2 regions of the Novosphingobium sp. TK46 genome follow, and region 1 is predicted to be linked to the other one. Evidence: riboswitches for the same ligand, from Rfam matches in the RefSeq annotation. Region 1 holds a riboswitch; the other holds the start of a gene.

Region 1 (7,027 bases):
ATAGATATGGCACATAAGAAAGCAGGCGGCTCTTCGCGCAACGGTCGCGATTCAGCTGGTCGCCGCCTTGGCGTTAAGAAGTTCGGCGGTCAGGAAGTGATCGGCGGCAACATCATCATCCGTCAGCGCGGTACCCGCGTGTATCCGGGCGTGAATGTCGGCATCGGCAAAGATCACACCTTGTTCGCTCTGGGTGAGGGACGCGTGCGTTTTCACGACGGCAAGCAGGGCCGCAAGTACGTGTCGGTCGACGCCATCGCGCAGGCGGCCGAATAACGAATCGCTGACGGGGCGACCTGCCGGTCGTCTCGCCGCACCTCGGGTGCGCAGCTTCGAAAAGAATTACGGGAGTGGGCTGAGCCTGCTCCCGTTTTTTCATGCCATCGGTGGATATCCGATTTTGCCGGCTCATGCGTTCGAAGCGGCTCGCGGCCGCTAGCATCAGCGCGGTGCTTGGCCGAAGCGGGATTTCGTCGCGCTATTTCGTCAGGCAGCGACCCGCAGCGCGTCGTTCGCGTCGGCGAGCAAGATCGCGCCTTTGCCGTGATCCTTGACGCGATACATGAGCCGATCCGCCGCTTCTATCAGCCCCGGCTCGCTGCAGGCGAAATTGGGCGGCAGGATGACCACGCCCATGCTGCACGTTGCCGGCGCTGCGGCGTCAGCCAGCGTGTCCATGAACCGCGCATGCAGCGATTGCGCGGCCGAATGCGCCGTCTGCTTGTCGATGGCGCGGATGACGACGGCAAATTCGTCACCGCCGATCCGACCGATCAGGTCTCCACGGCGGATATTGGTGATCGCCGTGCTGGAGAACCGACGCAGGACATCGTCTCCGGCGGCATGGCCATAGGCGCCGTTAATCGTCCGGAAATCGTCCAGGTCGACGAATGCGACGCTGAGCCATGTCGACGATGCCCTGCGCGCTTCGAGCAGGCGCCGGAATTCGCGATGGAACGAGGCTTTGTTCAAGACCTGCGTCAGGCTGTCCAACGATGCGAAGACGCGCGCGATGTCGTAGGAGCGTCGGCAGGCGGAGAGGATCATCGCCAGGGCAAGGTATACCAGCAGGCGCAAGCCGGCGTTGATCGCAGTCACGTAGCCTTGTGGACCAAGTGGGCCTTGCGACCAATCCGGAACCATGGCCAGGATCGCGGTTCCACCGGCGAAGAGCAGGGCTGAACGTGGTGCCATCGTCCAGCCGCCAAGACAGATGAGCGGGATATACAACGGAAAGCACCGCAGGCCGTAACCACGTCCCAGCGCATCAAGCAGGGCAACGCCCAGCACCGAGGTGAGCCCGATCAGCCACCCGGTGCGCGTCGGCATTCCGGCGGCCCAGGCCAAGAGGCGAGCCAGACGGCCTGCGATCGGATCGACCTCGTCTTTGAACGCGTAAAGCATGGCCGATCTTCTAGATGGCATTGGAAAATAAAGCGTTGCCGTACCAAGTTTTGCGACGACCTGTATCATAGCACCGGATAAGCGCGATGGCCGCAGTGCTACGCGGCGGTACTTCGTGTTTATTTGCGTGGCCGTCTGATTCGACGGTGGCTATTGGGCGACCGCTCTATACGCGAATTTTACCATCGCAGCGTGCCGGTGCCGGCGAGAATGACCCGGCAAGCGCGTGGTTGCGATGCCGATCGCGGCTATCTTGGGTGTTATCTCCCGCGTATTCTCGCCCATAGCCACCGCCAGAAACGTGCCTCCGCCAGCATGAGCTTTACCACTAGAGGGGGCAGACCTTGCTTCTCCAACGCGCGCGAATCGGGTGTTGGAGCAAAGGTCAGGCGCACGATCGCGATGAGGGCCATGCCTTCGGCGAGCAGCAGCACCGCCATCGCCGGCGCGCGTAACCAACCCCATTGCGCAAGGATGACTTCGGCCGAATCGGGAACGATCTTCCCCGCGATCCACGCACCCCCGCAGATCAGGCCCAGCGTGCGCAGCGCCAGGGCTCGCCGCGGCATTGCGCGATAGCAGATCGCATGAAGAGCAGGGACGAACACGCACCAGTCGAACAGCGTCGTCGCTTCACCGAACCCAGGCGCATCCGACCAGGGATGGGTGGCGCGAAACATCAATGCGGCTGCCAGCAGGAACGGCCACACCAGATAGAACCAGTGGCGCCGCGCGGCGGTGGCGATGATCTGCATGGGGCGGCTCCGGCAAGACATGCTGCTGCTGATATCAACGTAACCCCGCCTTGGCAGTGGCAGCAAGCAAGTCATGCGGGTGTGGTGCCGCTACTGCTCATACTCGCGCATCGTCGATGAGGGATAAGGCACCAGCAACGCTCTTGCGCGATCCCAGCTACCGCGCAGCCAGAGATCGCGGGACGCAGGGTCCGCAGGCAGGACGACGGGCATGGAATCGCGCCCGGCGTGGCGCAAGGCGGCATTGGGCTCGCATGTCAGCAAGGCGAAGCTCGGTATCTCGCTGTCCTTCCACACACCCGCGAAGGCGAACGTCGGCTGATCGGTGCAGGCGAACCAATGGCGCCGTCGTTTGCCATCATGATCGAGCCGACGAGAGGCCGTGGCGTTCCATTCCATGAACGCCGTGGCAGGGATCAGGCAGCGAAACTCGGCATTGCGCAAATTGCCGATCCAGAAGGAGCTGTCGACGTTGCGCACGGATGCGATGCCGTGGCGGGGCGCTTCCTGGATCGAGGGTGGTGGCGGCACGCCCCATAGACGCGGCACCATCCGCTGCGGGCTTCGAGAGTTCGGGCGTGGGCCCGCGACGAATTCACGCCCGGCGGTGATGATCGGCGCGAAGCTGCCGGGGGCGACGTGCCCGCCGGACCAGGGGTCGTCACCGGCCGCCGCGCCGAACGTGTCGGCCACCAGCCTTGCATTCGCATCCAGACGATAGAGCATGGTCATGCGGGTAGTCTGGCGTTCGCGCTCAGGTTTGGCTTTGCGCATCGGCGGCTGCTGGCGCCTTGCCCGGGTCCGTTACGCCGCCGCCCAGCACGAAGGTCTTGGCGCCCCTGGCATTTTCCATCACTTGCAGCATCCGCAAGTTGGCGAGCGCCGGATTGTCGGCCAGATTGCGAGCGGCGTTCGCGAGTGCGCGCAACGATGCCTGCTCGGCGCGCGCGCGTTCCAGGCCGGCCAAGCCTTCGCGTCGCGCACGCTCGACCTCGGTGAACATCTTGCGCACCTCGGGGGGCAGGGTGATGCCGGTCAGCAGCAATTCGTCCAGCCGGGTGCCGGGCAGGGCATCGGCAAGCTGGGGCGCGATCGCGGTGACCATGGCCGCCGGGTCGGCCAGGAACTCCTCGAGCGTCCGGGTCGCCACTACGGCGAGGGCGGCGGCGGCAAGGCTTGGGCTCAGTCGGTCATAACGATGATCGACCGGCTGCACCGGCGCCCGCTCCCCAGAGGGTCCGGTGGTCTGTTCGACCAGCAGGCGCGGATCGACGACCGTCACGACAGGCGTAAGGGTGAGGCGGAAGGCGAACTGGTCCTTGCTGATCGCCTCGATCGTCTGGCCACTCAGCGCCCGTGTAACCGTCGGGACGCAGACGAGGGTCCGACGATGGAGCGGATCGAAGCGGCGATGAATCCCGGGGCCGAGCTGCTCGACGAAGCCGGCGGCGCCATAGATCAGTCCGGTTTCCCACAACGTCACCTCATGGCTGCGCCATGCCTTGCGCCAGGTGGGCGCCGCGAGGAACACGACCGCCACCACCAGTGCCGCCATCAAGGCTACCGTCGTCTGCATACCTGCGCTCCTTCACTCAGCGGGCAAAAAGGCACCCGTGGCCGTCACGATGCATCGGCGGGGGCGCGAGGCCCGCATGGCCTTTGCACGGCTGCCCCTGCGGGCCGACGACAACGGGTGCCTGCGTTGAAGGAGTGTTTCAAGGACACTTGCACCCACGCATGCGGATGTCGCGCTTTGTATGTGGCCGGTGGCCCGCGCCCGACATCCGCGTCGAGAGGAGTCGAACCTCCCGCGATCATCAACACCCGCCAGGGCGGGCAAAGTCAACTGTGAGCCACTTTACCCGGCGCTCGGGTGCCGCTACACCGGCGTCACCACCGGGGAGCCAGCATATGGCTGAGAGGTGCGGGTATGCTCCGCACGATCCGTCGAACCTGAACCCGTTAGTACGGGCGGAGGGAGTTGGCCGGGTCCGTTCCACGCCCGCAAAAGCTCGCTCACGTCTGAAAAGAGGAGCGTGCATATGGCAGACATCAACAGCAAGCTTGAGATCGGCGTCACCACCGGACCGATCCGCGGGTCCAAGAAGGTCCATGTCGGTTCGCCCGCCAATCCCGACTTGCGCGTCGCCATGCGCGAGATCCATCTGGAGCCCGGCTGCGGCGAGGCGCCGGTGCGCGTCTACGATACCAGCGGCCCCTACACCGATCCCGACGCGGTGATCGATATCCAGGCTGGCCTGCCGCAGCTACGCCGCGAGTGGCAGCTCGCCCGCAGTGATGTGGAGGAGTACACCCCGCGCGAGACGCGGCCCGAGGATAATGGCCTCAAAGGCCCCGATCGTTCGGGCGGCGTCGCGCCGTTTCCCAACGTCGCCAGCCGGGTGCTGCGTGCAAAGCCGGGCGCGAACCTCAGCCAGATGCATTACGCCCGGCGCGGCATCATCACGCCCGAGATGGAATACGTCGCCGTGCGCGAGAACATCGGGCGCGAGATGCTGGCCGAGTACATCCGCGACGGTCAGGATTTCGGCGCCTCCGTGCCCGACTACGTCACGCCCGAGTTCGTGCGTGACGAGGTGGCGCGGGGCCGCGCCATCATCCCCAGCAACGTCAACCACCCCGAATGCGAACCGATGGCGATCGGGCGCAACTTCCTGGTCAAGATCAACGCCAATATCGGCAACTCCGCCGTCGCCAGCGATGTCGCCAGCGAAGTCGACAAGATGGTCTGGTCGATCCGTTGGGGTGCCGACACCGTCATGGACCTGTCCACCGGACGCAACATCCACGACACGCGCGAGTGGATCATCCGCAACAGCCCCGTGCCGATCGGCACCGTTCCCATCTATCAAGCGCTGGAGAAGGTCGGCGGCGTCGCCGAGGACCTCACCTGGGAGATCTTCCGCGACACCCTGATCGAGCAGGCTGAGCAGGGCGTCGACTATTTCACCATCCACGCCGGCGTGCGCCTGCCCTACATTCCGATGACCGCCAAGCGCGTGACCGGCATCGTCAGCCGGGGCGGCTCGATCATGGCCAAGTGGTGCCTGTCGCACCACAAGGAGAGCTTCCTCTACGAGCATTTCGACGAGATCACCGAGATCTGCAAAGCCTACGACATCGCCTACTCGCTGGGCGACGGCTTGCGCCCGGGCTCGATCGCCGACGCCAACGACGAAGCCCAGTTCGCGGAACTCTACACCTTGGGCGAACTGACCAAGCGGGCCTGGGCGCAGGACGTCCAGGTGATGATCGAGGGCCCCGGCCACGTGCCCATGCACAAGATCAAGGAGAACATGGACAAGCAGCTCGAGTCCTGCGGCGAGGCCCCGTTCTACACGCTCGGGCCCCTAGTGACCGACATCGCGCCCGGATACGACCACATCACCAGCGGCATCGGCGCCGCCATGATCGGCTGGTTCGGCTGCGCGATGCTTTGCTATGTCACGCCCAAGGAACACCTCGGCCTGCCCGATCGCGATGACGTGAAGACGGGCGTCGTCACCTACAAGCTTGCCGCGCATGCCGCCGACCTTGCCAAGGGCCACCCTGCCGCGAAGGTTCGCGACGATGCCTTGAGCCGCGCGCGCTTCGAGTTTCGGTGGCGCGACCAGTTCAACCTGTCGCTCGATCCCGACACGGCAGAGCAGTACCATGACCAGACCCTGCCGGCCGAGGGCGCCAAGTCGGCGCACTTCTGCTCGATGTGCGGGCCCAAGTTCTGCTCGATGAAGATCACCCAGGAAGTGCGCGATTTCGCCGCCAAGCAGAACCAGCCGGTGCAGACCTTCATCGCGTCCGAGGCGGAAGCCGAAGCCGGGATGAAGGCGATGAGCGCCAAATACGAGGAGATCGGTCGCGAACTCTATGTCGGCGCGGGCGACCGCGAGCACGACTGAGGCTCGCGGGGGAAAGCTGGCGGCCATGCCTCACTGGATCCTGACTTACGATCTTGCGCCCGACTATCTGGAGCGGCGAGCCGCCTTGCGGGACGAGCACCTGACGCTCGCGCGCGAGGCGGTGGCACGCGGTGGACTGCTGCTGGGTGGGGCGCTCGATCCTGCCGAGCAGGCGCTGCTGCTGTTCCAGGGTGATGACGCTGCCGGCGCAGAGTTGTTCGCGCGATCAGATCCCTACGTTGTCCAAGGGCTCGTGAGATCCTGGACGGTCCGTCGCTGGGCGACGGTGGTCGGTGGCGGCGCAGCTTGCCCGGTACCCTGACTATCGCCCGCCGCAAGCTCGATGATCGCGGCGCGCTCTCTCAGCAGGATCAACCGGAATTGCCGCCACGCAGGCTGGGGTTCAAACAGCATTGATGAACCCCGCTGCCACCGAACTTGCGATCCGCGCCCGCCGCGCCCTGTTCAACCAAGCCATTGCCGCGGGCGATGCCAGCGCGATCGGTCCACTCCTCGCGCGCGATTGCGTCATGATCACCGGCACCGACAGCGCCGTGATCGTAGGGCGATTGGCGCAAGTGAAAGTCTGGCGTCGTGAGTTTGCAGCGGCACATCGCGACATCTACATGCGCACGCCCCGGGACTTCAGCGTTTCCGCTGTCGAACCCATCGCGATGGAGCGCGGGGGCTGGACAGCGACGGTCGCTTCCGGAGCGTGCAGGGCCTCCGGCACGTACGCCGCCAAGTGGCGCCTGATCGCGGGAGACTGGGTGATCGAAGCCGAGATATTCGTGACCACCGCGTAAAGCAAACGGGGCGCCGTCGTCGCCATGTGCCTCGCTTCGTCGCAACGCCTGCTCTGATCGCCGCCGCCAGAGCGCTCGATCGGCAGTGTTCATGTGCGCGCAAGCTTCAAGTCAACACGCAAGATGTTCCACGTCCTCAGGC
Region 2 (7,027 bases), 310 kb from region 1:
GGCACCTAGCGCGACGTCAGTCGTCTTCACAAAACTCGATATTGCCACGATTCAGCAGATCGACGATCAAGGCCAGCGTCGTTTCCGAAGCGGTATCGGCATCCAGCGTCGTGATCTGTTCGCTGGCACACAGGCGTTCGGCAAACGTCGCAAGCTGGCCGGTGCAACCGTACGATCGCCCATCGACGAACAAGGCAATGGCTCCCCCGCCCTGGCGAACGAACGAGAAGCGGCTGGCGGGATTGCGGGCAAGGCAAACCGGGACTGCGTCCCGCAAATCGGAAAGCGTCGTACGCTCCTCAGGCGCCCAATCGATCTCAAGGTTCTTGGGCAACGTGCTATACTGCCCGAACCACTGTGCGAATGTCTCGGGGTCCGCCATACTCTCGCTGACCATCGCTTGCAGCGCGGCAAGCGCTTCGGCCGTGATCTCGCCGGCGTTGTCCTGCAGCGGCAGCGCGGGATCGGCATAACGATCGTCGTCGGACATCTGGCGCACGAGATGTTCGGACCAACCGGCGATCAGCTCCGCGCGTGAAGGCGCCCTGAAGCCGATCGAATACGTCATGCAGTCATCGCCCAGCGCGACGCCGTGGTGAGCGATGCCCGGGGGTACGTACAGGACGTCCCCCGGTTCGAGGATCCACTCGGCCTCGGGCTCGAACTGCGCCAGCAAGCGCACCTCCTCGTTTTCCACCAACGCCGATCTTTCATCGCATCGGCCACCCACCTGCCAGCGCCGGCAGCCGAGGCCTTGCACGAGGAAGACGTCATATTGGTCGAAATGGGGACCAACCCCGCCCTGGTCGACGGCATAGCTCACCATCACGTCGTCGATGCGCCAGTTGGGGATGAAGCGGAAAGGTGCCAGCAGCGCGGCCACGTCGGGCACGTAGTGATCGACCGCCTGGACGAGCAGGGTCCACGGATCCTTTCCGATCGTGGCGAAGCGCTCCTCGGCAAACGGTCCGTGCTCGACCGCATAGACCGCGTCGACCTGCGTGATGATGCGCGCTTCGACCTCCGCTTCACACGCCAGACCGGCAAGATCGTCAGGATCGAGCGGATTGCTCCATGCCGGCCACAATCCTTTGATCAGGCAGGGTCGCTTTTGCCAGCTGTCCCGCAGAAAGGCGCGGGTATCGAACGTGTTCATGGCGCGGATCACTTTTCATCGTCTGGCGGCACCGACCGCCCGCTTCCAGCCGGCCATAGGCAATCCAACCGCTGCGCACCATGCATCGCTGCCGCTGTCGATCGCCTAGCTACCTTGCGTCCTTTCACCGCCTCCGCGCGTTCCCAAACAATGACCGAGACGATCGAAACCTTGCAAAGCCTGATGGATGCGGCCGCCCAGGCACTCGATTTCGAGGAAGCAAGACGATTGCGCGACAGGATCAGCCTGATGCGTGGCGGCGCGACAGCGACGGATGCGGAACAGGCCGATTTGTCCGGGCTGATCCGCCAGCGACCCGGCGCGATGGGCCTTGGCACCAATCAGCAGCAGGTCGCCCCTCCACCCGGATGGCGAGCGCCGACCAGGCCCGATCCACTGACGGCCAATCGCACCACGCGGGGCCGGAAGCGCCGATGACCGGAAGCGCCGATGACCGGAAGCACCGATGATAAGTGACCAGGCATGACCGACGGTGCGCGCGACGCGACGCTGGCGCTGCTCGCCGGGCGTGCAACCGGTGCGACGATCTGCCCCAGCGAAGTTGCGCGCGCAATCACCCCCGGGGATTGCGATACCCAAGCCTGGCGAAACGCGATGCCGATGGTGCACGAGGCAATCGATCGCCTGCTGGACGAAGGACACGTTCGCCTCAGCTGGAAGGGAAAGCCTCTGACAGCGCGATCAGGACCATACCGCATCGCGCGTGGTCATAGCTGACCGAAGGTAACGGTCCGCGCAGCTTCATTCATGCAGGCGGAGCGCGGTGAGTGTCTTCTTCGTGCCGGTTACCTGCTTCACGGCGACTTGCCCACGGGCTCAACGCGCCTCGGTCATCGCCGCGATCACGTCACTCGCCACCGCCACCATATCCACTTTGCCATGCATCACCACGACACCGTCCGACTCGTAGATCAGACCACGCAGACCATGACGGTCGATGCTGTCGATGATGATCTGGGCAAGCTGCTCGGCAGTCGGAACGGTCATCGGCCTGCCAATAGCCTGCCTGCTGGGAAGGCCAAGACGTTTAAACGGTTCGCCGCTGTCCCGCCCGCTACAAGCAGGATCGCCGGTCGGCACACCAGTCGGGCTGTGGTCCGGCCTCCTCGACCACTATGAGACATCCGGCCCCAGATATCGCTTTGCAGCCATCGCTTGCGAGACTAGGGGGGCGCATCCCCGGGGAGCCGCTGATGCGCGGCTGAGATGTGGCCTGCAGGCCGCGACCCGCCGAACCTGATCCGGTTGATACCGGCGTAGGGAGGGCGCGCGGCATGCCGCTGTCCCCTCCATGTGGAGTGGACGCAAGACAATGCCCGTTGCCGTTACCCGTTTGAAGCTGACCATGCTGGCCTTGCCGGCGGTACTGTTCGCCCCATGCGTCATGGCGGCCGACAGCGGTGCCGAAGATCCCGCGACGATCCGGGTAAACGGCCATCGCGACCCCGAAGGCCTGCTGCCGGATCAGACCGAACCCAAGTCGATAAGCGCGGTCTCGACGGATTTCATCGTCAAGCAAACGCCGACGTATAATGCGTTCCAGCTCGTCAACCTGCTGCCGGGCGCGAACGTCGCCACGACCGATCCCTATGGATTGTCCGCCAATTCCAGCCTGACCTTGCGTGGTCTGGGCCAGGACGCCATCGGGGTAGTGCTCGAAGGCGCGCCGCAGAACGACATCGGTTATTTCTACGCCTACCCCTCACAGTTCGCCGATGCCGAGAACGTGCGCCAGATCGCACTGACGCAGGGCGCGGCCGATATCGCCGAGCCGGTGGTGGCCGCCGCCGGCGGATTGCTGTCGCTGACGCTCGACGATCCCAAGAAGGATTTCGGCGCTTTGGTGAACCTTTCGGTAGGATCGTACAGCGAACGGCGCGCGTTCGTCCGGGTCGACACCGGGGAAATCGCCAATTCCGGCATCAGCGGGTTCCTCTCGTACTCCAACAATCGCGCGGACAACTGGCGCGGCCCCGGCTTCGACAAGCGCCAGCACGTCGATGCCAAGCTGCTGACGCAGTGGGGCAACGGCAATCGCGCCAGCCTGGCGGTGTCGTACAACGACGCCATCACCTCCACGTATCCGAGCCCGAGCCTGGCCGACTGGATGGCGCTGGGCCGCGACTTCAACTTTACCCGGCGCTATACCCCTGGCGATACGAGCTACTGGCGCCTCTATCGTGCGCCGTTCCGCAGCTTCTATATCGCCTCGCCGCTGCATCTGAACCTGAGCGACCGCCTGAGCTTCGACAGCAGCGCCTATCTTCAGTTCGGCCACGGCAACGCCCCTTACGGCACGCAACTGACGACGACAGGCAACTTCCTGGGTACCGAGGAACTCGCCCAGCCAGTCACGCTACCCGGTTCGATCGATGGACTGGCGACGGTCATGGGCAACTATACCGGCAAGCAGTTTCGCGTAGGCGACGTCGCCAAGCTGACCCTGCAGGCCGGAGCGCACCGGATCACCGCCGGGCTGTGGTTCGACTATGGAACCGATCGCGTCACCCAGTCGTACACTTCACTTCGGGACGACGGCCGACCGGTCGACGTCTGGGGCTATCAATCCGAGGCGATCCGTAGCGCCGATGGCCGGCTGCTCGCCTACGAAAACGCGCGCACGAAGACGGTGACCAAGGCGTTCTTCCTGGCCGACAGCATCCAGGTGACGCCAAAGCTCGGCATCGACCTTGGCTTCAAGGGCGTGAACCTGACGCGCAATGGCCGCAACTACCTGCCCGGCCCGCAACAGAAAGTGCATTTCGATGCGTTCGCCGCCCTGCCCCGTGCCGCGATCCATTACCAACTTGACGATCGTCAGCAGCTGTTCGCCAACGTGACCACCAGCTTTCGCACGCCCAACGAGTTCGCGCTTTACGACTACTATTTCGGCGGCGAAGTGGTGGCCAAGGGCTCGACCGCACTCAAGAACGAATACTCGCTCTCCCAGGAGTTGGGGTATCGCTATATCGGCCCCAACCTGTCGTTCTCGTTGACCGGTTTCCACTACCGGTTCCGCAATCGCCAGATCGCTACCGTCGTCAACAGTGGTGGTGCCCTGGTCAACTCGACGATCAATGCCGGCAGCCAGACCTCCTATGGTGTCGATGGCGAGATCGATTATCGTCCGGCGGCAGGCGTCAGCATCTACGCTTCGGGCGAGTACCTTCACACGCGGCTGAACGACGACCTGCCCGTCGACGGCGACCTTCTGCCCACCAGGGGCAAGCGCGCGGTCGCGAGTCCGCAGTTCCAGTTCGCGATCGGGACCACCTACGACGATGGCCGATTGTTCGGCAGCAGCGCCTTCAAGTACGTCGGGCGCCAGTACGCGACATTGCTCAACGACGAGAGCATCAAGGGTTACGCTACGCTGGACCTGTCGATCGGCGTCCATCTAGCCGGGCTGATCGACGCCCAGCGCACGGACTTGCGCCTCAACGCCATCAATGTGACCAACCCTCGCGTTCTGTCCGGCATTCAGATCGTCAGCAACAACGCCGGCGATGCGATCGGACGCAACGGCAGCATGATCGCAGGTTCGCCGCCGACATATTACATCGGAAGCGGACGCGCGTTCGTGGCAACGCTGTCGCGCGCCTTTTGACGATGCGTGGATGCGGCATTGCGCGACGGCGAGTGATGGCGTGAACGACGCGATGTCGGCCAGCGACCATCTCGTGCACGGCATGGGGACCGCACTCGAGGCGCCGACATGGCCCGCGATATCTCCGGTGCAAGCGCAGAAGATCCTGGCTGGCTTTGACGAAGCGGGGCCGTTCGAGACACTGAGCTGGCACTCGCCCCGCCCCTTCTCCGCCGCAGCGCTTGTCCACACCGATCGGGGCGAGTTCGTACTCAAGCGCCATCATCACCGACTGCGCTCGCCAGCCGCCCTCGCCCCCGAGCATGCGTTCATGGCTCATCTGCGCTGCGCCGGTCTGTCGGTCCCCGAAGTCATGCTCACCCATGAGGGCGTCGGCGCGATCGCCAATAACGGTTGGACCTACGAACTGCATCGCAAGGCCGCCGGTCTCGATGTCTATCGCGACCGGCCATCGTGGACACCGTTCCTGAACCATGGCGATGCTTTTGGCGCCGGCAAGGCATTGGCCCTGCTGCATCTCGCCGCACGCGGTTTCGACGCGCCCGATCGCGCCCCGGATCCGCTGATCGCCAGCTTCACGATCCTTCCTGCGCCGGATCCTCTCGCTGCGGCACAGACGTATATCGCGCGACGGCCCGCGCTTGCCCGCTTCCTTGCCGGCAAACCCTGGCGCATGCAGCTCGGGCGGCTGTTGGCCATGGCCGACCCTAGCCTTGGCGAGCGATTGCGCTGCCAGTCACCGATGTGGACCCACAACGACTGGCATCCATCGAACCTGCTGTGGTCCGCCGACGGCACCGTCACCACCGTTTTCGATTTCGGCGTGGCGACACGGACGTGTGCAGCACATGACCTGGCAACCGCGATAGAGCGCACCGCTGTTCCATGGCTGTCTTTGCATGATGGCAGCTTGAGCCAGCCCATCGACGTCACCGCCGCCACACACCTCGTGGCGGGCTATCGAACGGTACTGCCGCTCACCCAGGACGATATCACCACCGTCGCCTTGCTCCTGCCGCTGGTGCATCTCGAATTCGCGCTGTCCGAAATCGACTATTTTGCCGGCATAGTCGGCGATTATGCGCAGGCAGAAATCGCCTGGCAGCGATATGCTGTCGATCATGCGGATTGGTTCGGATCGCCGGCAGGCCAGCAGTTCCTCGAGCAATTCAGCTGCGAAGTCCGGATCTGATGTCGACGCTCGAGATCATTGCCGTCGCGATCAGCTTCGCAGGCATCTGGCTGACCGCCCGCCGCTCATTGCTGTGCTGGCCGGTCAGCCTGCTGGCCTGTGCACTGTACTTCAAGATCTTCCTCGACGTGCGTCTCTATGCCGACATGATCCTGCAAGCCTTGTTCGGTGCCACCTTGCTCTATGGCTGGGTCGTGTGGGCCAGGGGCAAGCAGACGACGGGGGACGTCGTGGTCAAGCCATTGCACCCCAAAGCGGGACTGCTCGCCCTGGCGGTCGGCGGCGTGGGGGCCCTTGCGGTCGGGTCGATCACCAGCCGCTACACCGATGCGGCGTTAGCCTGGATGGATGCGGCGCTCAGCAGTTTCAGCCTGGTGGCGCAGTACTGGACGGCACGCCGCCATGCCGCGAGCTGGCTGCTGTGGATCGCGCTTGATGCGCTCTATGTCGGCATGTTCATAATCAAGGGCCTGTGGCTTACCGCCGGTCTTTACGCAGCGATGATCGTGCTCGCCGTATTCGGCTATCGCCATTGGCAAGCTTCCCGCCGGACCAGGCCTGCCTAGCGTGTGGTCACGCCTTGCTGCGGCTGATCTGATCGGCGACGTAATCCAGAAGCGGCTGCTCGAACTTCGAATTGATCACCAGGAAATGGCGCCGACGATCGTGTTCGTCGGGTAGGCGGCACAGCACTTCCTCTCCGACAAGCCGGCGAACCAGGCGCAGGGCCGTGCTCATCGGCGCTCCCGAGGCGATGCACGCGCTCGATACCGATATGCGCCGCCCTTCGATCTTGGCCAGCAGCAGGTCCAGGAGCATCGCCCAGGTGGGATCGCCGAACAGATCACCGCCCCCGATCTCACGGCGTTTCGCTTCGCGGCGAAGCTGGTCGCGGATAAAGGCGTTCATGCTCGATGGATCGACGTCGGCGCCCTCGCCTTGCGATACCTCGCCGGCGTCCGCTTTCGGCGCCGGCTCGGGTTCGTCCATCAGCATCGCCAGCCGCTGCAGTTCGGCGCTGAGATTGGAAATTTTGTCGAGCAACGCATCG

Evidence for each region. A riboswitch is a leader RNA that binds a small molecule or an ion and turns the genes downstream of it on or off. The one in region 1 is predicted to bind thiamine pyrophosphate.
Region 2: it holds a riboswitch for thiamine pyrophosphate, as region 1 does, so the genes downstream of both, ACXJ1Z_RS11385 (TonB-dependent receptor) here and thiC (phosphomethylpyrimidine synthase ThiC) in region 1, are expected to answer to the same signal.

What each region holds. Positions count from the first base shown of each region.
Region 1 is NZ_CM143963.1:2,066,493-2,073,519, forward strand. It holds gene rpmA (50S ribosomal protein L27) at 7-276, shown strand; gene ACXJ1Z_RS09965 (GGDEF domain-containing protein) at 487-1,404, opposite strand; gene ACXJ1Z_RS09970 (hypothetical protein) at 1,665-2,159, opposite strand; gene ACXJ1Z_RS09975 (SOS response-associated peptidase family protein) at 2,250-2,933, opposite strand; gene ACXJ1Z_RS09980 (SPFH domain-containing protein) at 2,914-3,735, opposite strand; TPP riboswitch at 4,047-4,156, shown strand; gene thiC (phosphomethylpyrimidine synthase ThiC) at 4,202-6,079, shown strand; gene ACXJ1Z_RS09990 (YciI-like protein) at 6,105-6,401, shown strand; gene ACXJ1Z_RS09995 (nuclear transport factor 2 family protein) at 6,496-6,885, shown strand.
Region 2 is NZ_CM143963.1:2,381,428-2,388,454, reverse strand. It holds gene ACXJ1Z_RS11405 (JmjC domain-containing protein) at 17-1,156, opposite strand; gene ACXJ1Z_RS11400 (UvrB/UvrC motif-containing protein) at 1,307-1,594, shown strand; gene ACXJ1Z_RS11395 (DUF3253 domain-containing protein) at 1,640-1,894, shown strand; gene ACXJ1Z_RS11390 (hypothetical protein) at 1,994-2,164, opposite strand; TPP riboswitch at 2,355-2,443, shown strand; gene ACXJ1Z_RS11385 (TonB-dependent receptor) at 2,490-4,784, shown strand; gene ACXJ1Z_RS11380 (phosphotransferase enzyme family protein) at 4,837-5,976, shown strand; gene pnuC (nicotinamide riboside transporter PnuC) at 5,976-6,542, shown strand; gene ACXJ1Z_RS11370 (response regulator) at 6,550-7,027, opposite strand, start outside.